DNA from 4 places in the Chryseobacterium sp. CFS2 genome. Region 1 is predicted to be linked to each of the others. Evidence: riboswitches for the same ligand, from Rfam matches in the RefSeq annotation. Region 1 holds a riboswitch; each other region holds the start of a gene.
The links. Region 1 has a riboswitch for cobalamin ahead of ODR02_RS02780 (T9SS type A sorting domain-containing protein). Riboswitches for the same ligand answer to the same signal wherever they lie in the genome.

Region 1 (7,846 bases):
AGATTACAGTAATTGAAGAAATACTTCATCATTTTGAAGAAGAGCAGTATGCATTTTTAGTTAAAGGCAATGAAATCATTATCACTCAGGTGAGAGAAGGAATTCAAAAAGATGAGTTGAGAAGTGGAAACTTTTTTGTATCTTTTATGGATGAAGAGATTACCACGAAGGTTGTAGATGCTTTAATTCCGTTGGATGAGCTTGAAAACTGGGCTTCCAGAAATATTTATCCACCTAATTACGGGGATAAAGTGGCAGATCAGATCAAGGGAGATGTTTTATTGCATAAATACAGATATATTGATTATTTAATCACCGAAACAGATAAGGAGCTGGATGTGTACAGGGATACTGATGAAGTAAAGTACTATGAACTTATCAAGAAAATCACCTTATTGAAACAAGCTTCAATGCGATTGAGTAATATCATCGAATATTCGCCTATCAAAGGAATCTATGGAGATAGAAGAAGATAGTTTTTAAGTCAGTTTTTTTGATATTCTGTGACAAAAAGTCCTATAAAATTTTAGGAATAAATATTGTAATTTAAACTTCGAGAATAGTTAAAAATAATACATAATAGAAATATGGACATTAAAAAAGAATTCAGAGATTTCTCTGTAAAACATTTAGGAAACAACGGTTTGGTTACCGATCAGTATATGGGAATGTATGGCCCAACGAATCTTACTCCGTACATCATGGAAGAAAGAAGATTAAACGTTGCTCAAATGGACGTTTTCTCTCGTTTGATGATGGACAGAATTATCTTCCTGGGAACAGGGATTGATGATCAGGTAGCAAACATCGTTACAGCACAGCTTTTATTCTTAGAAAGTGCAGACCCTTCAAAAGATATTCAAATCTACATCAACTCTCCTGGTGGTAGCGTATATGCAGGTTTAGGTATTTATGACACCATGCAGATCATTAAGCCGGATGTAGCAACAATCTGTACAGGGATGGCTGCTTCAATGGGAGCTGTATTATTGGTTGCCGGAGAAAAAGGAAAGCGTTCTGCGCTTAAGCATTCAAGAGTAATGATCCACCAGCCTTCAGGAGGTGCTCAGGGAGTTGCTTCTGATATGGAGATCAACTTAAGAGAGATGTTGAAATTGAAACAGGAGCTTTATGAAATCATCGGTCATCACTCAGGACAAACTTACGAGTGGGTAGAGAAATCTTCTGACAGAGATTACTGGATGACTTCTGAAGAAGCTAAAGGCTACGGAATGGTAGATGAGGTTCTTCAAAGATCTACAGAGAAAAAATAATTGATTGTAAAATCATAAAAAACCGCACCCAATAGGTGCGGTTTTTTTGTTCGGTTTATTATAGATTTAAACTGTATTGACTGGGTGGATTCCTGCGGAACGACACAATTGAAATGATGGTTTATACATAAAGTTTGTCATTCCGTAGGAATCCAGCCGCAATTATTCATGAAGAAATACTTCAGAAATAATCTACAATCCAGACCAGATTTCAATTAAAGACGTAAAAATTCCCATCCTTTGGAGGGGTGGCGAAAATTCAAAGAATTTTTGACGGGGTGGTTTTCTACACGCATTCTTTAAGAAATAACAATTAGGCACTTTTCTTTATTTTTTAACAATCTTATATATCACAGAACCTCTATTGGTTTTAATCTCAACAAAATAAACTCCTGTCTGCAAGGCTTGAATATTAACCTTCGCCAGCTGGGAAGTCTTTACTTTCTGTCCTGTAGCAGAATAAATATTCACTTCTTTCAGTTTCTCATCAGTTTCAATCTGAATAAAATCACTGGCCGGATTTGGATAAATGCCGAATTTTTTCTTTGTAACTGATGAAGTACCCAATGTCAGTTGTGCTTCAGTTGGAGTAAATGGTCTTCTTTGTCCGAAGCTTAATCCTAACCAATCGTTATTGCTCAGCTGAACCTGAGATAGATTTGCTTTCATTTGCCAGCTTGATAAATCTTTTCCTTTATACAATTTCCAGCTGTCCGATCCGGAAGTATTCCCGGTAAATGAATTTAATGATAAGTTAGAAATCTGATTGTTCGCTGATGTAAAATTAAAATAGGAAATCTGAGTCTGAACCAGCTGTAGAGCCTGCTCTGCAGTTATACTTCCGTTATATTTAATTCCAAAAACAAAAGAATTGGCATTTCCATTGGCATTGTCTGTCCCAAAATCAATAACTATGAGACTTTTATTATTTCCGGTTCCTACCCAATGAGTAACCTGAGAGGGAGTAAACCATGAAGAACTATAAGCCGGAACAGGAGGAGAAGGAGGGATGTCATAATGATCAATGCCATATGAAACTCCATACCATTTTCCGTCCGCTAAAGGAGTATAGCCTACACCGTTGTTCCATGTCATGCCGGATGCACTGGATCCGGACCATGTTATCCAGCTGTCATCAATGGTGGATGTATGATGGTTATAATTAAGAATAGAAAGATATCCTGTGGGAATATCAACGTTCATTTGGGGTTCTGCTGCCACAATTGCATTGATAAGATCTTCCATCAATAAATCATTGCCATCAAAACGGTATCCCCATGCATAAGAATTGGGAGTACTGCTGTCATTAAAATCTGCAATGAAATAGGCCTTTTTAGAACCGGTTCCTACCCAAAATTTAATGTCGTTTTCTGTAAATTGGGCCGACAAGAGCTGTATACAAAGCAGTAAGAAAAAAAGATAAATTTTCCTCATGATATCATTAATTTAAAGTTTTATTCCCGAAACTTATCTTCAGGGGGAGAAACAATTCTTTCTCTGAAGTCAGTATTCTAAGGCAGGTCTCCTGGCTCACATCTTACAGCTTCCTTCCCGGATTTCCCTCCAGTGGATTATTATGCTATAAGTTTAAACAGTTTACAGTTGCGGGTACAGCTCAGGATTTGAATAGTATTCTCACCTGATTCCCTATTAATGAACATTGTTCAGCCTTAAAACGCTGCAAATATATCATATAAATTGATGAGTCTGTTTTGTGAATTATTTTTTTTCAGATATCCTTAAAAAATTGATTTTAATATTGTTTAATGATTTGATTGTATTGTTATTGTTTTATTTTTAAATCCTGAATTTTTCTGTTTATATTCAATTCATTTTGTAGATTCTAATGTTAAAATACAATTATCATTATATTCAAGATCAGTTTACAATCAGTTTATACATTCGCAGCCATAAAATAGCATATGAAAAAATTACTATGGTCTGTTGGAGTACTGGCAGTATTGGCCTCATGTAAAAGTGATGATGACACAACAATAATGAATCAGGATATTAATTATTCCAAACTTCCTCAGGAGTTTCCATTTACAAAACTGGCTACGATTAACGGAGTGGATGTTATCAACGGCGGATTTGGTTCCGGAGCCGCAGCCCACCCTACAAGAAAAGGTGAATTTTATGTCATTACAGACAGAGGTCCAAATACCGACTTCCAGAATGGAAAAAAGTTCTTAGCACCTAACTTTACGCCAACGATTATGCATTTTAAAATTAATGCTGACGGGAATGTAGAGGTTATCAAATATATTAAGCTTAAAAATCCATCAGGACAACCTATTACAGGTCTTCCAAATCCTGTAGGAATGGGAAGTACAGGAGAAATTGCTTATGATGCTTCCGGAAATGTTTTAGGTACTGATCAGTACGGTCTTGACAGTGAAAGTATTGTAGCAGCAGCCGACGGTACATTCTGGGTTTCCGATGAATACGGACCGCATATTGTGCATTACAGTGCAGAGGGAGTAGAAATGGAAAGAATAAGCCCGATAGGTGTAAATACCGGATCCAGAAAACTACCTGCCGTTTTAGCCAAAAGAAGGGCCAACAGAGGGATGGAAGGATTGTGTATTACTCCGGACGGAAGAACGCTGGTAGGAACCATACAGTCGATGATGCTGGTACCAAGCAAGGCATTGGCAACCAATACTACTTTAACGAGAATTGTCACATTTGATATTATTACAGGGCAGACCAAGCAGTTTTTATATAAACAGGATGGAGGTGCTTCGGATTCGGTTTGTGATATTACGGCGTTAAGTAACAACGAATTTTTAGTGATCGAAAGAGACGGAAATTTTGGTTCCCAGGGAGGAATTAAAAAAGTATACAGAATCAATCTGAGCAATGCAACGGATGTAAACGGAACAGATATTACTGCTGTGGACGGTATGAAAGTGAATGGAAAAGCTTTGGAACAGTGCTCATGGGATGAAATTACCACTGCCGGAATAAAAGCTGTGACCAAAACATTGGCTGTTGATCTTGTTGCAAAACTGGGGTATGAGCATGATAAGTTTGAAGGGATCGTTTATTTGGGAAATAATAAACTTGCTGTTTTCAATGATGATGATTTTGGAGTAGTGGATGATGGAAACGGAAATCCGAAAGCTAAGATTCTTCCTAAAACAGGGAAGGTCGATAAAGGAACGATGTATGTAGTCGATATTAAATAATTAGATTTTTTTAACGGAAAACGGCGGCATCGAAGATGCCGCCGTTTTTATGTATCAATAGGAGCAGACTTAATCCGGGACCTGTTTTTTTTGATATTAGTTAAAACCTTCAATAATCTTAGAGAAATCCTCTAATTTCAAAGCAGCTCCTCCAATAAGACCTCCGTCAATATCCGGCTGAGAGAAGATTTCTTTTGCATTGTCTGGCTTCACAGATCCTCCATAAAGGATTGAAATTTCATCAGCAACTTCCTGTCCATATTTGGCAGCAATGATGCTTCTGATATGTGCATGGATTTCCTGAGCCTGCTCAGGTGTTGCCGTTTCTCCTGTTCCGATAGCCCAAACTGGTTCATAAGCAATCACTACTTTTTTGATCTCTTCAGCAGAAAGTGTGAAAAGAGCCACTTCAGTCTGATTCTTTACCACATCAAAGTGCTGTCCTGCTTTTCTCTGTTCAAGAGTTTCTCCATTACAGTAAACAGGAATAAGGCCTTTATCAAGAGCTAATTTGATTTTTCTGTTACAGTGAGAATCTGTTTCTCCGTGATACTGTCTTCTTTCAGAGTGTCCGATTAATGAACCGGTAGCATCGATAGATTCCAGCATATCTGCAGAAATTTCTCCCGTGTAAGCTCCACTTTCATGCTCACTCATATCCTGAGAAAATACTCCGATCTCATCCTTTTCAAAGATGTCTTTTGCCATCATTAAATATAATGCTGGTGGTGCAATCCAAACCTCACAGTTCGTAGCATTATTGTTTTTATAGCTTAGTAACTGAATCATCAATTGTTGTGCATCAATTACATTTTTGTTCATTTTCCAGTTTCCTGCAACTATTTTTCTTCTCATAAGATTTATTATATTGATTTATTTACTTTTTTCGCGTTTATAATCCCCAAAGGTTCTTTAGTAAAACATAGAAAGTATGCTCTTCTTCAGTTACTTTATTATCTGCTTTAATAAGTGATTTTGCAAACTGAACAAACTTTATACGTTCTTCTTCTGTAGAATCTTCGTGGAAACATCTTGCATGGAATTCAAAATGATCTTTCCATTCTTCAGGCTGTAAAAGAGCAAGGGTCTCAAGCTCATTGTCAAGATTCATTCTGAACGGGAATTCATCTGCCAGGTACTGCTGTACAAGCATTCCCTCCTCAGGAGCAAACTCTCCGTCCACAGAAGAAAGGATCATTGATAAGTGATAACCAGCGATTGATTTATTTGATTTTTGCATGAGTAGTTGTATGTTTAAGTTTAGTGTTTAAAGTTGATAATTGATAATTGAGCTATGATTATCCCTTCTATCATTTATAATTCATCATTCATCATTTATAATTAATTAACGTAGTCCTTTGCAGGCTGTTTGTCAATGATTTTTCCATTTTCAAGAATCAGTACAAATGGGTTGCTTCTTGCTATTGTTTTGATGGCAGTTCCGTCCATCATTAAATTTTTGATGGTTTTAAAAGTATTGGGTTCCGTAGAAACGCCATAGAGAAGAGCTCCTTTCTGAGTTTTTACTTTCGCTTCTACTTTCTGAAGAAGATCTGCAGGAACATCTTTGGGATGGTAAGAGAACACCAAAATTGCTTTCGGAGCATTAATGATCTCATTGGTAGCGTCCATTCCTGTAGGGTCTTCAATCTTAAATTTCACAATTTCAGACTTGTAGCCCTCTTTGGTTAGTACAGATTCATTCTTGCCTTCTTCAATTTTCCATGGAGAACCTTCTGCCCAATATTCTGTTTTTTTGATATAATCATCCTGATTTACTTTTACAACAGCTCCGGTTTTCTGATTTTTCAGAGAATAGAAAGTCTTGTATTCAGAAGGATTTTTTTCGATTTTTACTTTTTCACCTTTAATATCTGTTCCTATTTTATAATCACGGAAATCTATGATCGGTTCATGCATAATTCCTTGCGCCATCACGTAGATCATTCCCAGTGAAAAGACTGTTAAAAGGATATATTTAAATGTATTGGAAGGCTCTTTCTCCGTAACTCCATACTCATCTTTTTTGCGGAATTCTTTTCTGTAAAGAACAAATAGTATAATCAATCCTACAAGAAGGACAACATCTTTAAGGAAGCTCTGCCAAGGCGTGAATTTGATAGCATCACCAAAACATCCGCAATCGGTTACTACGTTGAAATACGCTGAATAAAATGTCAGGAATCCAAAGAAAATACACAGGGCAATTAATATGGATAAGGTAAATTTAAGCTTTAATTTAAGCAGCAGCATAAATCCTAGGAAAAGCTCCAGTACCACTACAATGATGGAAAACAGCAGGGCAAACTTTTCTAAAAACGGCATATTGAAAACCGGAGGGGCAAAATACTCTTCCATTTTGAAAGAAAAACCTACCAGATCCACGGCTTTTACAAAGCCTGAAAGGATAAAAATAACAGCAATAATAAAGCGTAATAAACCTTTGAGCATATTAAATATTTTTGGGTTCGAATTGATTTTCTTGTTCTGAGAACTTAATCAGACAGAAGACAGCGTAATTCAGCATATCGAAATAGTTGGCATCAAGACCTTCTGAAACGATTGTTTTCCCCTGATTGTCCTCAATCTGTTTGGTTCGTAATACTTTCTGATAAATAAGATCTGTGATGGAAGAGATTCTCATATCTCTCCAGGCCTCACCATAATCATGATTTTTTCTTTCCATTAAAGCTTTGGCTTCATTGGCATATTTGTCATACAGACCTAAAATTTCTTCTTTATTTTCATTAAAATCATTGGAAAGACCTTTCTCTAGCTGAATAAGTCCAATGATAGAATAGTTTACAATTGCGATAAACTCACCTTCCTCACTCTCATCCACCATTTTTTTATCAGTCATCTGCAACGTACGGATTCTATTGACCTTGATATAGATCTGATCTGTAATAGAGCTGGGTCTTAAAACCCTCCATGCTGCACCGTAATCCTGTAATTTTTTACCGAAAAGATCACGGCATTCACTGATAATTTTCTCGAACTGTACTGATGTTTTTAGCATAAATTTTCTTAATCTTCCAAATATACGAATTCGGTTTTAGATTTTTGAATTTGAAGAGCTGAGTTTGTGTGTGAGAGGGGGTGAGAGTGGGAGAGTTTGAGAGTTTTTAGGGTTAGAGATAAGAATTTCAAAATTCGATTTACTGAGTTTTAGGATTTGAAAGTGCACATTTAGCTTCCAGCCTCCAGCTTCATGCTTCCAGCTTGCAATTTCTAATTTCCAGCTTCTAACTTCTCATAAAAACTGATAAATCACTAATTTTGCAGAATAGCCAAAATCATTTATCATTTATCACTCATCAATAATAATCTCATGCTCTCCAACCCTCCAACTCTCCAACCCTCAGACCCTAAAACCTATTC
Region 2 (7,846 bases), on a different contig from region 1:
AAATTGCCCTGTCTGCCCTGGGATTGCAGCAAAATTTTCGTTAAATGTTTTTGTAGTAACATCGAATCTTACAATCTGTGTTCCTGAACTCCAGCTGCTGATTGAATTGATCCAGTATAAAGCATTTTCTTTGTTACTTGCTGAAAATTTACCTGCATTCCATGCTCCCCAGTCACCGATATATTTTGTTGTTGGGATATTGTAAACCTGTGTTGCAAAAGTAGTAGGATTGATGCTGATCAGCTTCTGATCCTGAATTCCCCATATACTTCCGTCTTTAGCCTGAGCAACTGAGTAGAAACCTCCGGCAATAGTACTTACTACGGTATCTGTATTAGGATTTATGACTAAAATCCCTACTCCTTGTTTCACCGCAAATACATATTGTGAAGTACGGATCATATTTCCGATCTGTCCCGTTCCACCCGTTCCGGTAATTAAAGAACCAACCTGTAAATTATCAATATTGAAAGTAACAATTCCTGTAGAAGTACCGATATATCCTTTATGTTCGTTTACTCCCACAAATGATCTACCATCACCACCTCCGATATTGTTGAATCCGGCAATTTTCTGCATGGTCTGTGCATTGGCTACAACCAATCTTCCTCCAGGTGTATATTGAGTATCTCCTCCATCAGCAGCTTGTTTTGACACGAAATAGAATTTATCACCATAGATTGTTCCGTATTGTGTAGTGGCACCGAAAGCCTGATTATTATTTGCATTGCTGTATACACGATAGTTGATCTGCCCGTTATTGTCAATGAAGTTTACGGAACCATTGGTATGGCCAAACCATTCTTCGTTCACCATGAAATATCCATTGGTAAAGTTATTGGAAGCCACATAAGGAGAAACCGGAGTGATGGTAGAAGAAATAGGAGTTTCATTAAATCCTACATTAAAATTCCAAACATCCCATGAACCGTTTTCCAAAACACGTGAAGAAGCTCCTACACTAGAATATCCAAAATCGGCATCCGCAGGGTTCTTTACCCAATATGCCCAGTATCCGTTCACGGTCCAGCCTGACTGCCAGTGATCATTAGCAGCATCTACAATCGTATAGCTGTCAAAATCATAAGCTGTAGTATTCACAAAGCCATTCACCGGATATAGCGGATAAGTGGCATTTCCGCTTTTGATCAGTGCATTGGTATTCTGCCCATTCAGGTCAAATCCTATTCCTCCAACAGCGGATCCAAACTGCGTTCCCTGATAAAGCAGTGTATATAATCTGTGGTCTGCTTTAGCAATAGCTTTCAGCATATCTTCACCTGTAGCATTTCCGTTCCATTTGAATCCCCAAACCATAGCATCAGGGTTTTTGCCATCGTTCCACTGTACTACAAAAGCAGCCTGGTTGGTGCCTGATCCTACCCAATACTGAATATCAGAAAAACTGATTGTAGTGGTATTAAGCTTGCTGATCCCTGAAATATCATTTCTGGGTACACCCTGAACTTTTATCTGTGCATTTGATAAGCATGCAAACAGAAAAAGCATCATAAAAAGATAAAACTTTTTCATTTTTTATTAATTTAAATAGATTGTATTATTGACTTATTATTTGAAGTGTAAATCGTAAGCTCCCGCCACTTCTGTGGAAACTTCTCCCAGCCAGCCAGCTTCCTGATTAACTCCTGTGTATATTTTCATAAAATCGACTCCCGGAAGTTTCACATATTTTCCACTTCTGTCTACCGCCCAGGAAATATCAATATTGGAGGCATCATCAGTATTCGGAGCATTATCCGCATATCCGAATTCATATGATTTTCCTACCCAATAGGATCCGTCACCGCTCTGATCGAAGAAGTTATTTGCCAGTCTGGTTCCCGAAAAACTGTAAGAAGGATCTGTAAACCATAAAGGATAATAGCTTTGTGCATGAAACGTATTTTTTGTTTTAAATCCCTGATTCCCCAGATTATCATTCCACTTGATATATTCTACATCAGTCTGCCAGAATTCGGTCCCGGGTACAGGAACTTTATTTTCATTAGGCTTATGGTACGTAATACTATAATCTTTTACGGTTGTATTTTTGAAATATTCGCTGCCTGCAATTTCGTACCACTCATCATTATCGGGTTTCCCATTTTTATTTTTGTCGTAGGCCACCATAATAATTCCCGGCTCACAAGATCCTGAACGCTGATCATTAGCATCATTTCCAAAGAATGCATTTCCAAGCACTTTAAAATCTCTTCCATTCAGATTGGGAATTGTATGATCAAAACCGAAAACGACATAACCGCCATATCCTCCAAGGCTGATCATCGTAGAATTCCCTCCTACCAATGATTCATTTGCTTTCTGAAGCATATTCGCAGCAGTATTTCCAGGTATATATTCCGGAATTTCATTCATGAACTGTCCTACAGCAGGACGGAATTCTAATACTTTGGAAATATATTTACTATAAGGTGTTTTTTCTTTGGTAACGATTATTTTAGAATGATAAATCTGCTCCTTCCCTTTATTGTTGATCTTCAAAGTCAGAGGATACGCATCTGCGTCCGGACTGATAAATTCAAGTTCTGAATTTTGAGAAATGATAGAATCATTAATGCTCCATGTAACCGATCCTGATGCATGGGTAGGAATACTCAAAACTTTAAAACGCTCAATGGAATAGGAATCATCAAGACCGTTAAATGTAAATTCATCTTCATCATCATGTTTGCAGGCTATCACTCCTACGAGGAAAACTGATAAAAATCCGATTTTTAAATAGGTAAAGGTATTTCTGTTCATTTCTTAAAGTTTGATTATTTGTATAAAAAAGCAAAGTGGGCAGGAATATTTCCTCCCTCCGTTTTCCACTTAAAGTGTCCGTTTTTATCAAAGCAATACACAAATCCCATGGATACATAATTTCTGGCATCTGTGATGTAGATATCTTCTGTGATGGGGTTTACTGCTATGCCGTAAGGTGTTTTAATGGCAGTTTCGTATTCTTTGTCAAAAATTTTGTTGGCAATAATCTCTTCTGTTTTCACATCAATGATTCCAAATGTTTTTTTATAGCTGTGGGTATTGTAGTTGAATTCATTTCCGTAGAAATAGAGTTTATCATTAACGATTGTCATTTCACTGACTGAGAGATGGAAATCTTTTTTAACAGTTCCTGTGGCTGCATCAATTAAATAAAGGCTTGAAGGAACGTTATAATAATCTCCTCTTGAGCTTACATACAGATCTCCATAATTGTCCTTTTTAATGTGGTGAAGATTGATGGCAACATTTAGTTTTTGGATTTCAGTAAAAGTGCTCAGGTCAATTACAGAAACCGTATTGTCATAATCGGGCGCTTTGTATCCTCCGGAATTGGCAACAAATAACTTATTGCCTACAATTTCCATTTCTTCCGGCTGATATCCCACCACCACCTCACGTTGAATAGAAAGAGAAGTGGTATCAATCTCCACTACTTTTCCTTTTGGTGCTTTGGGATTAATGGCTACAGGTCCGGCATAACTACTGGCATAAGCTTTCCCGTCTTTGAAGGCCAGATATCTGCAGTTTTGCAGGGGAATGGAAGTAATACGTTTAGCGGTTTTGGCATCCAGCACTTCAATTTTATTGGAAACATTGACTACGATATAGAGTTTGCTTCCATAGACTTTGATATCATTTCCTACATCTCCCAGCTCTTTTACTACATTCGGATTGATTTCAGCATAGATATTCCGGTAATAGGTTCCTTTGGTGTAATCAAAAAAATCCAGCGTACATTTATTGCTTCCCATATTCCCTTCATTCAGCATGTAAAAACCTTTTATTGCTGTATTTTCTGAAGGAAGTCCTTCTACCACTTCCTGACGGACAATAATATCATCTGTACGGCATGAAGTAAGAAAAGCTAATACCAGAAATAAAAAATAAAAGTTTAGTTTTCTCATAAGGTGAAGTTTAGAATAAGTTTAAAATTTCTTCCAGGCATCGGATAATTGATGACAACATCATAGTATTGATTGAAAATATTATTCATCTCAAGGCTCACTTTAAATTGGTGATTCGCCCAATTGAATTTTTTCTGAACAGACAGATCGTGAGTGTACCAGGGCTGCACATAATTGTATTGAATATTGTCCTGATTCACATCATATCTTTCTCCTACATACATCGCACTGTAATTGAAACTCCAGTCTTTATAATCTGCCATCAAACTGAATGATCCGCTATGCCATGGGGTATAAGGAATCTGATTACGATAAAAGGTATCTTCCGGATCACTTATATCTCTTGCGCTTTGATACGTGTAAGAGAGCAATGGCCTTAGCTTTACCTTTCCTAATTGCATTTCAGTCTGAATATTCACATCCGCTCCAATGATTTCAACCATTCCAAGATTCATCATCAGCCAGCGGAACATACTTCCATTAGGGGCCGCTACAATTTTATCCTGTACTTTGTTGTAGTAACCATCTACTTTAGCATAAAAGCTTTTAAAGAAATGGTTGGTATAATTCTTCTGATAAGTAAATCCTACGTCATACTGATTGGTAAATTCCGGTTTCAGATAGGTATTTCCGATATTGGTATAATATAAATCATTGAAAGTGGGAAGTCGGAAAATTCGTTTATAGAAAGCTCTAAGTGTAAGCTCAGGAATGATCTCAGGCTGATAACTCATAAATACGGCTGGTGTCCATTCTCTGCTGTCTCCGGGTCTTTTGTTTTTTCTTACTTCTTCAAACGTAAAAGTTCCTAAAAGGCTTCCCAGAATTTTGAACCTGTTCCACTGATAGGTTGTTGCCAATGCCACCAATGTGGTATAGCGTGTAGGATAAGAAAAGTTATCAAGATTAGCATCAAGATTATTATATTGAAAATCTCCGCTCAGACTCACATCCCAATTGGGTGTGATAGAATAGATATTGGATGAGGAAAGATAGAGCTCTCTTTGGATATAGGTATTATCGGTATGAATAATAGACTGCGAACGAACCGTATCCATGAAATGAGTATAATCGTAGGCGAATTTTGCTTTCAGCTGTGTTTCAAATTTTGGGAACAGTTTTTTTCTCAGATTGGCCTGTACAAAATAATTTTCGTCAGAAAGTCTCGCTCCTCTTCCACCAAAACGGCCGTTAACAATAGGGGCCGGCATCCCACGGTTTGAAATATAACCGTAGCCACGGATATTCCAGCTTCCGTTATTTAAAGTGCCATTGATAGACGTTTCAAAACGTTTTGCCCTGATATCTGAATCCTGTCTCTTTGCGATGGTATCATAAGCCTGCTGGCCATCGGGATATTTCTTGGCATACCGAAATCTGTAAATCCCGTCACTCTGCATGAATTCTCCACTGAAACTGGCAGAAACTCTGTCTGATATTTTTTGTTCCAAACGGAATGATGGATTGAAAAGATCAATGGACGCACTTTTTGCTCTTATAACGAGATTGGTTTTTCTTGTTCCTTTAAATACGGGTGTCTTGGGCTGCAGATAGATCGATCCCGAAGAGCCAAAGTCTTTTGCAGGTTGGAAAATTTCACTTTTCTGCCCGTTATACAATGATATTTCTTCCAGATCATCTAATGAATATCTCCCGAGATCTACCAGCCCGTTTTGAGCATTTCCCAATTGAATTCCATCATAGAAAACACCTACATGCTGGCTTCCCATACTGCGGATATTAATGGTTTTCAAACCACCTAACCCTCCATAATCTTTGATCTGAACTCCGGAAAAATACCGCAAAGCATCAGCAACTGAATGGCTGTTCAGTCTTTCCAGCTGCTCACCTTGCAGGGTTTGTGCCGGAATAATTTCTTTAAAATTCTTTTTATAAAGACTAATCGCCTTGATGGATTCCTCCTTCAGAGTGTCATTTTTCTTTTTTTGAGAATATAAAAGTTGAGATGTGATCACCAGTATTGTGAAAACAGCTTTATGAATTGCAGAAGTAGTTTGTTTTGCCGCCATTAGCTCATTTAGGATAATGAAGACGCTAATGGATATAAGAAAGCAACGACAAAGCACAGCTGTCACTGCACAGAATCATTGATGTCCTAAGCTTTATTCCACGAAAGCGTCAAACGATTATTTTCTGGCAGGTCTTCTGACTTACTCCATTTTTGAAATCCTTCCCATTAAAAAACAGTGGATATATTCTTCAAAAACCTTGGTGTGGAGCTTACAGCAGCGGGTCTGTTCCGGATTTTCACCGGATTCCCTTTTAAGAGCTTTTTAGGGCTCACCAAATTCCGGCAAAGATAAAAAATTATTCCTAACCCCCAATTAAAATAATGATTCATAAACAATTAAAGCTCCCGAAGGAGCTTTAACATGATTTTCAAAAGGGTTTTTATTTAAATTCCAATATTCAGGAAAATACTGAATCTTGATTTTGCTTCGATATCACCTCCTGCCAGATGGGTATACATAGGAAGCATGAGTTCACTTCCCAAACTCAGCCTTTTGTAAGAAGCTTCAAAACCCAATTTCCCATACAAAGCACTTCCTGCAGTATTAGGCAAGGCTTCATTGAACTGTTTATTCTGAGCATAAACCTCTCCCTGAACTCCCGTTTTTACAGAAAAAATAGATTTTTCATTCCCCGCAACCTGATAAAAACCTGTTGCAGCATAATTCCATTGGTTTCCAAATCGGTAATTTTTCTTATTCTCCGTTTTGATGGTATAATCTGTATTCACCAACACAGCCACTTTATTTTTCTGAAACTTATAATTCAAAGCGGCCTGATAATCCCAGCTTCCGGTTCCCAGCTGAAAACTCGGATTAACGCCGGAAGCTCCTTTCTCATCGAATTTCCCCAAAGGGATTTTCACACCCAACCCTCCGCTTAAGTGGTGAAAATTATCTTTAGAACTCATCAGCTGATAAATTCCCATCAGGTTAAGATCCCCGATTCCATTGATTTTGATATCTCCCTGTTGGGTTTTCTTTTCATGGAAATGGAATGGCAGACTTGCATATACACTCAGTTTTTTAGTTAAAGGAATCTTTCCCCAAAGCTGTAAGGTATTGAAATACTGATCCTGTGTAAGATCTTTCACAAATAGGTTTTCTTTTGCTTTGTAATGCTGGGCAAAGTATTTGATTCCGATAAACTGTGGATTCAATAAAGACTCAAAGCCGGAAGAACCGTTTCCTGCAGCACAGCCACAGGCATCACAATCATCATCAAAATCAAATCTGCTAAAGCTGTCCGGAGCTATATATGCGCTATCTCTGATGGTTTTTGCCTGATATTGCCCAAACAGGATTAAACTTATTATTACTATAATCTTCTTCATGTTTTCTATAAATTATTCTGCAAATTTTGGATTGGATATAAAACTTTTATCTGATAATGTTTTCAGGAATGCAATGATCGACTGTTTTTCCTGACTGTTCATAGCAATACCTATATGCCCATTCTGTTTCAGCTGCGAATCCAGATTGGGATTATCTTCTACCTGATCAGAATAGAAATTAAGTACCGCCTCTAAGGTGTAAAATCTTCCGTCATGCATATAAGGTGCTGTATATTCTACATTTCTCAGACTCGGAACACGGAATTTCATCCAATCTACCTGATTAAGAGTAACTCTGTAGCGTCCTGCATCTTTGAACTCGGTGTTATAATACATTCCTGTATTGCGGAAACTTTCATCGGTAAATAATTCTCCACTATGACAAGAGGCACATTTCTGACCGAACAAAGCCATTCCCTGAGATTCTGTTGAAGTTAGCTGCTCTTTTCCTTGTCTGAATCTGTCATATTTTGAATCTGCAGAAATCAGTGAAGCCATAAACTGTGACAGCGCTTTTAGAATTCCTTCTCCTGTAATCGTTTCATCTCCATAAGCTTCCCTGAAAAGTTTT
Region 3 (7,846 bases), 570 kb from region 1:
AGCAGGTTCATCAATCTGAATAATTCTGATTCCGGCTTTTTCCAGATCCACTACTTCATCACGGATTGCCAGCGCAATCTGCTTGCACGTTTCTGAACGAGGCTGATCATCACGTACAAAAGACCACTGTAAAATCGTCACAGGACCCGTCAACATTCCTTTTACCCATTTTTCCGTTTGAGATTGGGCATACTGAGACCAATACACCGTCATAGGAGTCGGGCGGGAAACATCACCAAAGATCACAGGAGGTTTTACACAACGGCTTCCGTAGCTCTGTACCCATCCGTTTTTGGTGAACACAAATCCTTCCAGCTGTTCTCCAAAATATTCCACCATATCATTACGCTCAAATTCTCCATGCACCAATACATCAATGCCGATGTCTTCCTGCCAGCGAATGGTTCTCTGAGTTTCTTCTTTTAATAAAATATCGTATTGCTCCGCGGTAAGTTCTCCTTTTTTGAATTTAGCTCTCCAGCTTCTTACCTCTGTTGTCTGCGGGAATGACCCGATTGTTGTAGTGGGAAACAAAGGAAGCTGCAGGACTTGCTGCTGTTCTTCTTTACGGGTTTTGAAGGCATTTATTCTTTGTGCGTCCTTTTCAGTGACCGCATTTGATCTTTGTTTTACCTGATCATTGTGGATAAGAGAAGAGGTTCTTCTGCTTTCAATGGCTTTTTTATTTTCTTCAAATACCTCAAGAATGTGTTCTTTTTCCGTTCCTGATACCAGTTCTTTAAGCGTCACCACTTCTTCTACTTTCTGTTTAGCAAAAGCAAGCCAGTTTTTAATCTCAGGGTTAAGGTTCGTTTCAAAATCAAGATCGCAAGGAGAATGAAGCAATGAACATGACGGTGCAATCAAAATCCTTTCAGAGCCTAATTTGTCAACAGCTTTTCTGATGAAAGACAATGACTTTTCAAAATCATTTTTCCAGATATTTCTGCCATCAATTACTCCTAACGAAAGACTTAGGTTTTCCGGAATACGATTCAGAATATCATCCAATTGTTCCGGATTTCTAACCAAATCGATATGCAAACTATTCACCGGAAGTGAAACAGCAAGCGATGCATTATCTTTTAATCCGTCGAAATAAGTGGCAACAATGAATTTCAGTTTCGGGAAACGGTTTCTTATTTCTGAATACACAGAAAGATAGGTTTCTTTTGCTTTCTCAGTTAAATCCAGAGCCAGAAAAGGTTCATCAAACTGAATCCATTCAGCACCCTGCTCCTGAAGTTTGGTTAAAATTTCCGTATATACAGAAAGAAGATTTCCAGCCAGATCCAGTTTATCAAATCCTTCTTCTTTTTCTTTTCCTAATAACAGATAAGTAACAAGCCCTATAATTACAGGTTTTGCATTGATACCCGCCTGTTTCGCTCCGGAAAATTCATTGAAAATTTTATCTGAGCTTAATTTAAATTGCTGGTTTTTATAAAATTCCGGGACAATGTAGTGATAGTTGGTATCAAACCACTTGGTCATTTCCATTGCTGTAATGTCCAACCCTTCTTTCTGGTATCCTCTTGCCATCGCGAAATAAAGATCCAGCTCAGAGTTGTTCTTTTTAAGCACCACCTCATGGTAACGTGAAGGAATTGCTCCTACTACAAGGCTCATATCCAATACCTGATCATAATAGGAAAAATCGTTGCACGGGATAAGATCTATGCCGGCTTCTTTCTGAATATTCCAGTTTTGATTACAGAGAGTTCTCCCTGTATTCAGAAGTTCTTCCAAAAGAATTTTACCTGACCAATATTGTTCGCAGGCTTTTTTGAGTTCTCTTTTGCTACCAATACGCGGATAGCCCAGAATGTGAGTTTGCATTTTTTTAAACTTTTTAATTAAACTTAATAGGAAAGTGCTTTAAAATGCTTCGTTATGTTTTAGCGGAAAAAGTTTCAGGAAAGTAATGACATAGCAGACAGTGCATTTCCTTCAGAAAGAAAAATACATGAATCTGATCTATCATCTGTATGACCCAAAAGCTTCAGCCCGCGAAAGCATTGTCAATTCAGTAAAGGCAGGTCTCCTGACTTGTAACAGTTTCCGTCATCCTTCCCGCTTTTGGCAGTGGATATACAAAGACAGAAACTTTTGGTGTGTTACTTACAGTTGCGCGACAGCTCGTGATTTGCACACGATTCCCTATTAATCTACCTTAAGTAAAACCTTTCCTGTTTGATGAAGTATCTATAAAGAACTGTACTTTTACCTTTAACAATTGCTTCCAGTAAAAGTTTTTAATTTTGTGTAAAATTAGCAATACAGAATAAAAGCACAATAAATAAGTAAAAATTAAGCAAAATAAACTTTTAAAAATAAAAATAAAAGCATATAATTCTATATATTTGATTGTTTTAATCATTTAAAAGAATAATATTCTGTGGAACAACTCGATGACAAGGATTTACAGCTGCTCAGGCTGCTCCAGAAAAATGCCAAACTGACCGTTAAAGAACTTGCTAAAGAAGTGAACCTTTCTACTTCACCGGTTTTTGAAAGAGTAAAAAGGCTGGAACAGGAAGGGTTTGTTAAAAGATATGCAGCCGTTCTGGATGCTGAAAAACTCAACCGTGGATTTACCGTTTTCTGCCAAATCAAGCTTAAAATTCACGACAGATCTGTAGGCTATGACTTTGTAAAAGAAATTCTGGAGATTGAAGAAGTTGCCGAATGCTACAATATTTCCGGAGATTTTGATTTCCTTCTGAAAGTTCAGGTAAGAGATATGAAACATTACCAGGATTTCGTATTTAATAAACTGGGATCTGTAGATTCCATCGGGAGTACCCACAGTACATTTGTCATGGCTGAAGTGAAAAACAACCATGGACTTACCATTTAATTGAACAGGAAACCGGTTTTATTCTTCAATCCATTTTCTGAAAGCAGATGTATTGCTCTGGCTTGTAATAAGATGATCTTTCTGACCTTTTATCTGGGCGGAAAGTGTATTCTTATTGTAACGTTCTATTCTTTCAATATGCTTTTTCTGGACGAGTGCACTGCGGTTGATCCTGAAAAAATCTGAAGCATTGAGCTGGGTTTCAATTTCTTTCAGAGTAGATTCATTCAACAGGTGTTTTTTTCCTGTTGTATCAAAAGCAAAGACAATCCCTTCTTCCGCTTCAAAGAAAGTAATGTCTTCCGTATTGATAAAATAGATTCCCTGATGTGAGCTGACCGAAAATCGTTTCTTATAGCTTTTCTCCACAGGGCTGTTATTTAGTATTTGCTGAAGTTTTACCCAAACATCCTCCGGCTCTGATGCTGTATTTCCCAATAGAATAAATTTATCCCAAGCCTTTTGAAAACGGCTCTGCGAAAATGGTTTTAAAAGATATTCAATCCCGTTGCTTTCAAAAGCATTCATCCAGAAACTGTCATACGCGGTAGTGAAGATAACCGGACATGAAATATTCACCTGATCATAGATTTCAAAGGCATTTCCATCTAATAATTCAATATCAGAAAAAATCAGGTCAACCGTTGAGTTTTTAAGAAAAGCAATGGCTTCTTCTACAGTACTTATTTCCGAAACAATTTCCACGGGTCTTTCCAGCTCGCTGATGAAACGTTTTAATTTGTTTCTTGCCGGAATTTCGTCTTCGATGATTACAACTTTTATCATATTTTATGCTGGAATTATGGGAATGACTACTGAAAATTCTGTTTCTGTTTTTATAATTTCTACCTGCCGATCCGTTAACAGCGTATATTGCTCCTTAAGATTACTGAGTGCTCTTCCTGAAGTCTTTTTACTGTTTCGCTTGGGTATTCTGGTATTGGAAACGGTGATTTCTTTATCTATTTCTACGGTGATCAAAACAGGATTTACAGCTGTTCCCAGATTATGCTGAACGGCGTTTTCAAGCAGCAATTGCAGGGAAAGCGGAATGATCCTCCCTGATGATCTGATATGATTTATTTTTAATGAATAAGCACTTCCATATTTATACTGTATCAGATTAAAATATTTCTCTGCAAATGCCAGTTCTTCTTCTACAAACACGGTCTTTTTATCAGAAACCTCTAAAACATAACGGTATATCTCTGCAAATTCATTGAGGAAATCCGATGCTTTGTATTTGTCTTCTTCTATTAACTGATCCAGAATGTTGAGATTATTGAATAAAAAATGAGGATTAAGCTGTGTTTTCAGTTGATTAATTTTACTTTCAGACAGGGCATGATCATAAAGAGCCAATTGTTTCTGATATTCCGTATTCTTTTTGTAGTAACGGTATGCGAGGAAAAAACTTCCATAAATAAACCCTCCTATCAAATCTGAAAAGGTAGAAAGAATAACAACTTCCTGATTGAAATTTTTCTCCACTTTTCCAAAAGCAACAGCAATCAAAAAACCAATTATTTTCATCACCAAAAGGTAGGTTAATAGGGAAAAACTGAATATTTTCAGCATTTCTGCTACACTAAACGTTGATGACTTTTGCCAGTTTTTAATGAAAAAATCAATGACAAAAAACAGGATACAGGCACTAATAAGGGTAACAACTGCCGCTTCAGGAGTGAAAATATACCAGTCCAGTGTTCGTCTTATTCCTATACGGGTGTGAATAGACTGTACATAGGCAAACAACAGAATGAACAGAAGGAAGTATCTGTTTTGATGCATCTGTTTCAAAATGGTTTTCATCAGTTTTATAAGAGGTTATTTTTGCAAAAATAGCCCTATATTTTTACAGGGCTGTTTTTTGTATTATTATTTTTTCTTTTCGGGAAATGATGAGGTAACATTTCCGTTATCATCTAAAAAGTCTAGTTTTGCTTCATTATTTTTATCAACACAGAATCTGGCTCTTGGCTTCCCCTTACTGTCAAATAAGAACAGTCCGTTATGTTCATCTTTGGTTTTTCCAAGCATCATTCTTGGTGCGCCTCCAATCAGTCCCTGCTGTTCATATTCTTTGTATTTTTTCTGAGCGGCTTCCGGATCTTTTATCTGATTCAATTCTGCCATGATTTGTCCCGTTCTGAGTTGTGATTCTTTTGATGGACGATCATTAAAATAAAGTCCGCTTGACACCACTCTCTTATCTCCTTTCTTATAATCCTGGGTTAAAATCTGCATGACCTGATCACCATCATATTGATCATAGGTAAGAGACAATCCCGAACTGTGGCCGTTCTGATTTTTCTGTCCGTCATAAATAAAGCCTCCACATTCAATTCCGTCTTCATTGAAGAAGAGCATACCTGAACGTTTTTTTCTTGTTTTATTGGTAGGATTGCCATTTATTTTATCTTCCCCTGTGGGAAATTTATCCACATTGGTAATGATCATTTTTACCGTACCGTCTTTTTCTACAATATTGATTCTTTCCACATCTATTTCAGTAAATTTCTGATTTCCGTTTGTTTTAAAGGCGGAAGCTGTTAAAAATACAATTCCAATGACTGCTGTAAAGGCAAATGTTCTTAAAAAAATTAATTCCCTGTTCATAATGTTATTTGTTACTTGTTTTGTTTTTGATAGGTCAAAGCTATGGCAACCCTGTTTACCATTCAATCAGAAAACAATGAACTAAGGAAATAAAGAAATAAATGAAGGATTTTTCCCGTTGAGTATATTTTATCAACCACTCTCCTTCCGGTAAATAAAAAAATCCGTCAAAGAATAACGGATTTACTATGATTATGATTTTCTATTCATTAATTCGCTGCCGGATCAATAAGCGCAGTTGTAAGGCCTAATGATTTGAGAAGATTTTTATTGTCAAACAGCAATGTTGCATAGTGTTTTCCTTTTTTAAAAACCAATTTTGATCCTCCAGGAAATTCACTGTCTGCTCCCAGCTTTTGCGTCTTGGCATTGTATTTACCGAACTTTGTTTTACTATCCTGCAATGTACTTTTATTCAGGATAAGACCGAAAGGCAGTCCTTCAACGACTACAGGTTTGTTGTCTGAAGTGGTAAAAAACATTTCATTAACCGCATGATCTTTACCCAGACTGCAATAGAGTTCTAATCCTGTCTTCATTGGCCATTTTGCATATTTTTCTTCATTGGCATCTTCATAAAAAACAGTTTTTATGTTCAGTGCTTTTGATATTTTATCGGGAGTCTGCGGAAATATAAATTCTGAATTCTTGTCCAATAAAGAATTTAAGGTAGCCGTTTTCTGAGAAAATACACTTACACTTACTACCAGAAAAAAGAGTGTTACAATAAAAGTGAATGGTTTCGTCTGCATGGGAATATTTTAATAATTTGATGGCTAAAGATATTAAAAATACCTTAGTTTATTTCTTTTGCTGCAAATTAAATACTGTACCCGCCGGATCTGTAATCCAGTGCATATCTTCAGGAAGTTCTTCAATTTCATCACAGGTTTCCACTCCGTTTGATTGCAAATATTGGGTTGCTGCTTCTACATCGGGAACTGTAAGCTGTAACCAGGTTTCAGAATGGGTATAGTTGTCGACACAGTCTAACCAGATGATATTATTCCCGAATTTCACTTCATGGGTTCTGGAAACGGTTGGATTATTAATGGCCTTTTCCTCCACATCAAGTTTTAAAATATCCCTGTAAAAAGAAACCGTCTTTTCATATTTATTTTTTGGAATTTTTATGGCGATATTAATTCCTGCTTCAAATTGGGTCTTCATCATCAAGCTATTTTAAAAAACCGTTCAGATAATTCAGAATCAATGTCGTCTGCATCATCAGACTCACATGGGTTTGTCCCGGAGCAACAGCCAATTGAGATTTTGGCATGGGTCCCATATCTGCAAAAACATCACCTCCCAATAATTTATACGTTTTTGAAAGTTCTGTTTTATCCAATCCGTCATTATCACCGGCTATGATTAAAACAGGTACCGGAATTTTAGAAATATTACCGTCACCAAGGTCGAAAGGCTGTCCGGCAGAAGCCATCATCTGTTCCAGAAATTTGGTCCATTTTGTTTTATCAGGAGCTACGGCATTGTAAGCTGTATGCAGAGGGCTGTTCGTAAAAAGGTCAGGTTTCATTCCTTCAAGTGCTTTATTTACTTCAGGCAGCCAGCCGCTGGTTTTATAGGTTGATGAAATGATAACCAGCTTGTTCAGTCTTTCCGGGCTTTGTATCGCCAACTGATAAGCTACTTCTCCTCCAAAACTATATCCGGCCACATCGGCTTTATCTATTTTCAGATAGTCCATTACCTTTGTAACATCACTGGCCAAAGTAGCATGGGATAATTTCCTCTCTGAAAACGGAGTGTGTCCGTGGCCCTGTAATTCAAGAGCGATTACTTTTCTGTTTTTTGAGAGTTCGGGGATCAATTCTCCCCAGTTCAAATCAATTGTCATGAAGGCACCATGCAATAGCACGATAGGTTTTCCTTTACCATAGACTTCATAATAAACTTTGATACCATTTACAGGAGCATAACCACTTTCAGAGGGTTTTACTTTTTGTCCGTATAGCTGTGATATTGTAAGAGCAATAGCCAGGACTAATAATGCAGAGCATTTGAATAAACTTTTCATAATATTATCAGATTTAGTGGATTAACATTTTACTCAAAATTAGCGAGTCATTATGAAACCAGACTTGCCACAAGACAAGATTTTATATCAATGAAATCAATTCCTTATGAAATCCGGTATTGAATCCTCTCCTTACACACATTACATCTTACATTATTTCAAAAAAAAAGAGGTAAAATATCAAACAATCTATTGAATAAAATAAATATTTTCAAATAATTCTACAACAGTTGATAAAAATTTATTAATTTCGGATAGAACTAAACCTAAATTATTATGAAAAATTTAAAGAAAATCGAAAGACAGGAATTGAAAACAATTAAGGGTGG
Region 4 (7,846 bases), on a different contig from region 1:
CCTTTGGTATCTACCTCCGCCAACTTCAGTGGTGAGAAAAGTCCGTTGAAATTCTCTGATATTTCTGAAGAGATGATCAGCCTTGTGGATTATGCGGTAGAAGAAGACAGAGAAAAAGTTTCAAAATACTCAGGTTCTTCCGTTATCAAAATATGGAATGACAACAGGATAAAAGTTCTTCGGGAATAAAAATCCGGAACCTTTATATTTAATTTTTTTAGAGTCTTGTCAGTTCATATCGGCAGGATTTCTTTTTTTTAATTCTATCTTTGCAAACTCAACTCATAAATTATTTGCTATGAATCATCAGGAATTTGCTCAAATGTGGGTTAATACTTGGAACTCTCATGATTTAGAGGATATTCTCTCCCATTATTCGGATGATATTGAGATTACAACTCCCATGATTGCAATGGCTGCCGATGGTAAGGAAAGTTCTTTAAAAGGAAAAGAAGCCGTCCGTGAATACTGGAAAAAGGCATTGGAAAAATTTCCTGATCTCCGTTTTGATCTGATACATTCCACTGCGGGAGTAGATTCAGTAGCATTATTTTATAAGTCGATTATGGATAAACATGCTGTTGAAGTCATGTTTTTTAATGAAGACGGAAAAATTAGTAAAATGTATGCTCATTATGATTAATAGGTAGCATGCGTAGAAATTGTCACTATTATTAACGATGAAAATTAATCTTAATCAAAATAAGAATTTAAAACTATTTAAAATCATTTCTGAAGCAGCAGAAAGGAATAACCAGTCTGTATACATTGTGGGCGGTTATGTGCGTGACCTTCTGATGAACAGAAAAGCTTCTACAGATATCGACTTTGTAACAGAGCAAAGTGGTATTGAGCTTGCCCAAAATGTAGCTCAGGGTATAGATCCTAAATTAAAAGTTTCCGTATTCAAAACATATGGAACAGCGATGATCAAGTATAAGGAACTTGAGCTTGAATTCGTAGGAGCCAGAAAAGAAAGCTATACAGAAAACAGCCGTAAACCTGAGGTGGAAGGCGGAAGTCTGGAAGATGACCAGAAAAGAAGAGATTTTACCATCAATGCGATGGCTATTTCTTTAAATAAAGAGAACTTTGGAGAACTGATCGATCCGTTTAACGGGGTGGAAGATCTTGAAAAAGAAATTTTAAGAACTCCTTTAGAACCGGCTCAGACTTATTCTGATGATCCATTGAGAATGATGAGAGCAGTACGTTTTGCTTCAACTTTAAATTTTAAAATCGAGGAGAACTCTCTGCAAGCGATCCAACAGGAAGCGGAAAGAATCAAAATTGTTTCTATGGAAAGGATCATGGTAGAGTTCAACAAAATCATGCTTTCTGAAAAACCATCTATCGGACTGAGACTGATGGAACAAACAGGTCTTATGAAACTGATTATTCCTGAACTGATTGAACTAAAAGGCGTGGAAGAAGTGGAAGGACAAACCCACAAGGATAACTTTTATCACACGCTGGAAGTTGTGGATAATATTTCTGTGAATACGGACAATCTGTGGCTTCGTTGGTCTGCTCTGCTCCATGATATTGGAAAAGCTCCAACAAAAAAATTTGTAGAAGGAACGGGATGGACCTTTCACGGACATGAATTTTTGGGCTCAAAAATGGTAAAAACACTTTTCCAGAGATTGAAATTACCATTGGGAAGCGATATGAAATATGTTCAGAAAATGGTAAAACTTTCATCAAGACCTATTGCACTGATTACTGATGATGCTTCAGATTCTGCATTGAGAAGACTTTTATTTGATGCAGGTGAAAATCTTGAAGATCTTTTTACCCTTTGCAAAGCAGATATTACCACGAAAAATTCTAAAAAACAGGAGAAATTCAAAAGAAACTTTGAATATGTAGCGGTAAAGATCAAAGAAGTGGAAGAAAAGGATCAGGTAAGAAATTTCCAGCCGCCTATTACCGGTGAAGAGATTATGGAAATGTTTAACCTTAAGCCAGGCCGTGAAATTGGTATCTTAAAAGAGAAAGTCAAAGAAGCCATCCTGGAGGGTGAAATTCCTAATGAAAAAGAAGAAGCCACAAAGTTTGTTATTGCTGAGGCTGGGAAACTGGGATTAACATTATAAAGTAAATTTATAAAAAGCATAAAAAATCCGGCGGAATGTTCCATTCCGCCGGATTTTTTATGTGCACTGATGAAAACAAAGCCGGCCGGTTTCGAAGAAACCGGCCGGAAAAAAACACAAATGATGAAAAAATAAAAAATTATATTTTTATATACTGTAAGGTATTATGGATTCAGGTAAGTTCCGTTAGCACCCAGACCTCCTGTTTTAAGAGATCCCAGTTTGCTACCCGTAGTTGCTGAATACACTACCATTTCACTGTCCTGAGTAAACTGTTTAACATCTGATGCAAAAATTCTTCCATCTATTACATTAAATCCGTAAAGCGTAAAATAAGGACCTCCATCTGCAGCTGTTAACAATGGAGTTGTAGGAATTACAGGAGTCGCTAAACTTGTTGTATACACTTTATTCGAAGAGCTGAAGTATAATTTATCGTTATCAATCTGAAGGTTGGTTGCACTAGGAATTCCTGTTAGTGTAATTACTGGTGTAAGAGTTCCTGTACTTGAAATTTTATAGATGTAAGAATCTGTAGCTGTTGAAGAAATTGTGTAAACATTGGATTTATAAGACACTGTATTTCCAATCTGACCATTCGGAACGGTAATTTCAGTTTTATTGTCATTGGAAGTATTGATATAAGTAATCTTATTTCCAAATCCTGATGAAGCATTTTGTACAAAAACATTTCCTCCTGCTTCTACTGTTTTATCAGAAACGTCAGTCATACTGATTTTACTTACAAATGAATAGTCAGAAGCTTTATATTTCGTTACACTTTTCGTATTGGCTGTGAAATTGGTATTGGAAACGTAGATAAAGTCATTCGCAAAAGTAATTCCTCTTGGATTATCAAGCTGATCAGTAATTACTGCTAACTTCTTGAACGTATAACGGTCTACAACAACAATTTTGTTTGAGTTATTGATCACAAGATAAGCCTTATTTCCGTTAAGACCAATCGTTTGAAGAACATCACCAAGGATTTCTTTATTGTTATAACCGTACACATCATCCTGCTTCAGGCTTAAATCTCTTGTCAGGAATGTTACTTTAGCTCCCTGGCTGTTAAAATTCCCTTCATTAGAGATAAAATATCCGTTCTGATAAGTGATCGGAGAGATTTCAATTTCGTCAGAACCATTTGTACATGAAGAGATATTAAACAATAATACCACTGCAAAGAGTACAGTTAAAAGTTTAGTTATTTTCATAATTTATTCAATTTTATTTGTTAAAAATTTATTGCTGCATACACACTATAGTTTCTTTTCGGTAAAGGATAGAAAGCAACGGTTTTATAGTATGTATTGGTTAGATTATTCACTTTAAACCCTAAAGTATATTTTTTGGCTAAGGTTGCAGAAACACCCATATTTAAAAGAAAATAAGGATCTATGGCATCTGATCTTTTTTCATCACTTGTCGTGTAGGTAATACCATTCAGCAGTCCCTGTGCGAAAAATTTAAAGAAGCCATATTCATAATCTATATTCGCCGTCCCTCTGTGCATGGGAACGTAAGGTCTCTGCATCTTCGTTTCTTTATCAATAGATTTTGCATAATAGTATCCTGCATTTGCTCTGAATTTATGATTCCCAAACTGTTTACTGAAAGACAACTGGGATTCCAGCCCGTAAGATTCAAATTTATTGATATTGGATGCCTGCCAGTAGCCTAAAGCAGTGGGAAGCCATACAATAAGATCCGTCACATTCATATAATAAGGAGACAAAGTAAGTTTGAAATCTCCCATTTTGAACTCATTTGTCATATCAAACTGAGTAGAAGTTTCGGGTCTCAGATCTTTATTTCCTCCCGGTTCATAATAAATATCATTAAATGACGGATATCTGAAATTCTTTGATACGTTAAGACTCACATCATACCATTTCAAGGCACTCCATTTTCCGGAGAATGAATACATAAAAGGAGACTTCACATCTTCCACAAAATCTTTCTTAAATCCACCTTCAAAACGCAGGTCTTTCGTAGCAAAATACCTCAACAATCCTGAAATTGAGCCGATATTTCTGCTTACATCAGATATTCCACTCGCGTACCCTTCTCCTTTATTGATCTGAAATTCTCCGATAAGATTAAAATTCCATTTTGAATTCAGGAAATAATTGAAATCATTTTTGAAGATATAATTTTTCCCGGTTCCACCACTGGATTTAGGTTGATTTAGTGAACCGAAATACTGAAAGTTTTCTTCCGTATACGCTGCTTTAAAGGAGTTGCTGAAATTTGTTTTGTTCCAGTCCCACGAAAGAAGACTTCTTACACTTTGAGTCTTATATTTTGTCTTTGTTCCTGTTTCTTCATACACAGGATAATGCTGTGAAGAATCAAAAAACTGGCTCTGCCATGAAATTTTATGATCATTCGTTATCTTGTAGGAAGCTCCTGCATTGAACGTAGTATTGTAATAATTTCCGTTTCGGTTAATATAGTTCAGATCGCTTACCTGATAATCATTTTCACTTACAGAATAATTTCCGGAAGCTTTAAAACTGAACCTTTCATTACTGTAAGAACCTTTTACAAAATTATTATAGGTATTAAAAGAAGCAACTTCTGAAAATAAAGAACCATGGAAGCCTTTATTAAAATCAAGGGTATTATTCAGGTGAATACTTCCTCCGATAGCACCACTTCCATACACCACACTTCCGCCACCGGCTTTTATACCGATCTGATCATAGCCGAACAAAGCAATATTATTGATATCTCCCTGTCCCAGAAAACTGGAATTGATATTAATCCCATTCCATACAAATGCTGTCTGCTGAGCGGTAGTTCCTCTGAATGAAGGTGAAGAAACAGCACCACGACCATTTTCTTTAATAAAAACCTGCGACTGAAATCTCAGAAGCTCCGAAAGATTACTGGAGTTTTTCTCGGCATCTTCCTCCGAAATTATTTTTACAGGATGAAAAAGTTTAACCCTGTTCATCTGGTTGTCGAAAACATAAATAGTATCGATGGTTTTCTCTTGTCCAAAAAGAAAGCAACCATACGATGAAAAAAGCAGTACTAAAGATCTTTTTATATCCATACTTTTTTACTTTTCCTCCGAAAGCAATATGTTTTTTAATTATAATTCCGGCAGGTCTCCTGACTTTCGCATTCTGCTCCTTCCCGTTTTTATACAGTGGTTTTTTGCAGAAACTTTTGTTGCGATTTACAGTTGCGGGGACAGTCCGGGAGTTACACCCGATTCCCTTTTCATTCCAAAATACTGGAAACCAAAATTTTTGCAAAGATAGTTTTTTATATGTATTCGCCCAAAACCATACTTATGCTTAAAAAGCAGGTCTTCTTATGAGGTGAAACAAAAAAAGAACAGCTGCTTTCAATATTGAAAACAGCCATTCATCCCACTACTTTACTATTTATATATGTTACTTTTTAATCAGTTTATAAGTCTCTTTTTTACCTCCTTTCACAGAGTATTGTAAAATATAATCTCCTTTTGATAAGGATGAAACATCAATCTGTCCTTCTACAGCATTGAATGATTTCACCCTTTGTCCAACCATATTATAAATTTCTGCGTTCTCTATTTTTCCTGTTCCTTTAAAATATAGAATATCAGCAACTGGATTAGGATAAATACCTATGCTGCTTTTCTCTTTTACAGCGTCATTGACGGATAAAAATTCAGAAGTATCCAGATAAAAAGCGATCATCTGACCTGAAGCATTTGTTCCTGAACCTGCAATTTTCTTTCCATCCTGTGAAATAGCCAGAGGAAGTCCCATGGTTACCCCATTCGTTGCAATTCCTAAGGATGCTGCATAATCATTCAGATTAATCCTTCCGGTAGCAGAAGTCCAGATAAAACCTTCTCCGGACATGGGAGGAGCACCAAATGCTCTGTAATATCCGATAACTTTTTTCCCATCAGCAGAAATTCCTGTTGCACCCCCTTTGAAACTGAAAGAAGCATTAGGATGGGTGATATACGTGAGCCCGCTTACAGTATTCCAAACATAGGGATTAGGATTTGCAGCTCCTATGATGGTATTTCCGTCTGCAGAAATCCCTCCTGCTTCCCCTACATTATTCCCGTTATTATCAGTAATAAAACTTTCTACTCCATCCTGCCATTTTGCACCGCTTCTCGTACCGTTTGATTCATCCTGCCATCCCACAATTACTGTTCCTGCTGCATTAATTGCATTTGCTCTTGAACTGCGTCCGGAAACAATACTTCCAAGATCTACCATTCCGTTCACTTCATCCCATTTCACAGCGTGGGCATTCGCGGCAGTAAGAAACCCCAGCCCTACAATTGTATTTCCGTTGGTAGTCATTCCCCAGGTAGAGCTTACACTTCCGTCCCATCCGGTAGGAACAAGTCCGCCCCGGTTTACCCAAGTGGCAGCAGCAACATCATACGTTGATATTTCATTAAATCCTGTTGCAGTATTGGTAATGGAAGATGATATTTTAGTTCCGTCATTCGAAACAATAGTTCTTCCTGCAGCCGGATATCCGTTTGAAATAGAACCTATCTGTACAAGTCCTCCTGCTGCATTCCATTTATAAATTCCTCCTGCGCTGGTATGCATACTTACTATTCCATTATCAGAAACTGCACCTACATTATAATTTCCTAAACCTATTACAGTAAGCTGCGCTTCTGCAAAACAAAATTTTAGGAAAATACAAGCCGTCAATATTTTCATTGACATTCTGTAAAAATTTTTCATATTTTATTATATTTAGCGTTTCGAATTGGTGGAAACAATATTAATACAATATTTAGCCTATCCAAAGAAATAGGCTTTCATAATTCGTGAATTTCAAAAGAATTTAATTTTTAAAACACTCATAAACAAACAGATACAAAACAACATTTTGAATATGGATTTTACCAGAACTATTCAAAAAAACACAAAAAACAAATTACCAGAACAAAAATTATTTCAAAACAGCAGAAAAACATTCCTGTTTATTTTTATTTACAGCTCTTATTGTATCTATGGGCAGTCCGGTCCGGACTTTACTATTTTAGCCGATAAGGCATTTCTCAAGCTCTATCAGAATTCTGACGAATGCATCAGTTATACCCAGGGAATTCTGGTTAGTGATCAGAATACGGAACACAAAATTGTGCTTCAAAATATTATTTCACAAGCTTTTGCCATGAAGGGCGATTATGTACAGTCTGTGAATATTTTTGCTCAAAAAGAGGATAATAATCTGGCAAATGATCTTTCCTATGATAGGCAGGTCTTCAGTGATTATAATCTTGCGGATCAGTATCAGAATCTGGGGTTGTACAACCAGTCAAAAAGAATTATTTCTCATCTTTTATCTGATCAGAAGCTCCTTAAAAGTAATGATCCGACTTTAAAAGTCACTACCGCAAAACTGTATCAGCTTCAGGCTTTGAACTCCGGAATCAACAGGGATTATCCAACAGCATTGAAAAACCTTGATAAAAGCAATCAATACCTCAGAGGTCATAATGAAGAGAAGAAAATCTTAAAAATCGAAAACAGGATTTTCCAGTCTTCATACCTACTGAAGCAAAATAAACTCCCTGAATATAAATCCCTTATAGAAAGTGTCATTTCAGATCTTGAACATCAGAAAAACAAACCTTTTCTGCTAGGGCTGGCTTATGAGAACTTATCTCAGTATTATTTCCAGAAACAGGATTATACAACAGCTATTGAAAAGCTGGAAACCGGGCTTGCATTGATTGAAAACCTTCCTTTTAACAATTT

Region 2: another riboswitch for cobalamin. It lies ahead of ODR02_RS04065 (TonB-dependent receptor plug domain-containing protein); the one in region 1 lies ahead of ODR02_RS02780 (T9SS type A sorting domain-containing protein).
Region 3: another riboswitch for cobalamin. It lies ahead of metE (5-methyltetrahydropteroyltriglutamate--homocysteine S-methyltransferase); the one in region 1 lies ahead of ODR02_RS02780 (T9SS type A sorting domain-containing protein).
Region 4: another riboswitch for cobalamin. It lies ahead of ODR02_RS12610 (TonB-dependent receptor plug domain-containing protein); the one in region 1 lies ahead of ODR02_RS02780 (T9SS type A sorting domain-containing protein).

The regions. Positions count from the first base shown of each region.
Region 1 is NZ_JAZHQU010000001.1:626,741-634,586, reverse strand. Features, by position in the region: gene dnaG (DNA primase) at 1-476, shown strand, start outside; gene clpP (ATP-dependent Clp endopeptidase proteolytic subunit ClpP) at 588-1,274, shown strand; gene ODR02_RS02780 (T9SS type A sorting domain-containing protein) at 1,602-2,708, opposite strand; cobalamin riboswitch at 2,773-2,962, opposite strand; gene ODR02_RS02775 (esterase-like activity of phytase family protein) at 3,197-4,465, shown strand; gene tpiA (triose-phosphate isomerase) at 4,562-5,320, opposite strand; gene ODR02_RS02765 (TerB family tellurite resistance protein) at 5,358-5,705, opposite strand; gene ODR02_RS02760 (BT_3928 family protein) at 5,807-6,916, opposite strand; gene ODR02_RS02755 (DUF1599 domain-containing protein) at 6,918-7,484, opposite strand; gene folP (dihydropteroate synthase) at 7,797-7,846, shown strand, end outside.
Region 2 is NZ_JAZHQU010000002.1:130,035-137,880, forward strand. Features, by position in the region: gene ODR02_RS04050 (DUF5074 domain-containing protein) at 1-1,533, opposite strand, end outside; gene ODR02_RS04055 (cell surface protein) at 1,570-2,763, opposite strand; gene ODR02_RS04060 (YncE family protein) at 2,778-3,911, opposite strand; gene ODR02_RS04065 (TonB-dependent receptor plug domain-containing protein) at 3,908-5,941, opposite strand; cobalamin riboswitch at 6,051-6,235, opposite strand; gene ODR02_RS04070 (transporter) at 6,328-7,275, opposite strand; gene ODR02_RS04075 (cytochrome-c peroxidase) at 7,288-7,846, opposite strand, start outside.
Region 3 is NZ_JAZHQU010000001.1:56,433-64,278, forward strand. Features, by position in the region: gene metE (5-methyltetrahydropteroyltriglutamate--homocysteine S-methyltransferase) at 1-1,839, opposite strand, end outside; cobalamin riboswitch at 2,018-2,203, opposite strand; gene ODR02_RS00280 (Lrp/AsnC family transcriptional regulator) at 2,399-2,860, shown strand; gene ODR02_RS00285 (LytR/AlgR family response regulator transcription factor) at 2,879-3,646, opposite strand; gene ODR02_RS00290 (sensor histidine kinase) at 3,650-4,672, opposite strand; gene ODR02_RS00295 (hypothetical protein) at 4,739-5,479, opposite strand; gene ODR02_RS00300 (hypothetical protein) at 5,689-6,231, opposite strand; gene ODR02_RS00305 (VOC family protein) at 6,281-6,652, opposite strand; gene ODR02_RS00310 (alpha/beta fold hydrolase) at 6,657-7,517, opposite strand; gene ODR02_RS00315 (bacteriocin-like protein) at 7,794-7,846, shown strand, end outside.
Region 4 is NZ_JAZHQU010000004.1:601,565-609,410, forward strand. Features, by position in the region: gene ODR02_RS12590 (L-threonylcarbamoyladenylate synthase) at 1-189, shown strand, start outside; gene ODR02_RS12595 (nuclear transport factor 2 family protein) at 299-643, shown strand; gene ODR02_RS12600 (CCA tRNA nucleotidyltransferase) at 681-2,099, shown strand; gene ODR02_RS12605 (DUF5074 domain-containing protein) at 2,264-3,316, opposite strand; gene ODR02_RS12610 (TonB-dependent receptor plug domain-containing protein) at 3,337-5,163, opposite strand; cobalamin riboswitch at 5,196-5,373, opposite strand; gene ODR02_RS12615 (T9SS type A sorting domain-containing protein) at 5,510-6,823, opposite strand; gene ODR02_RS12620 (AraC family transcriptional regulator) at 6,978-7,846, shown strand, end outside.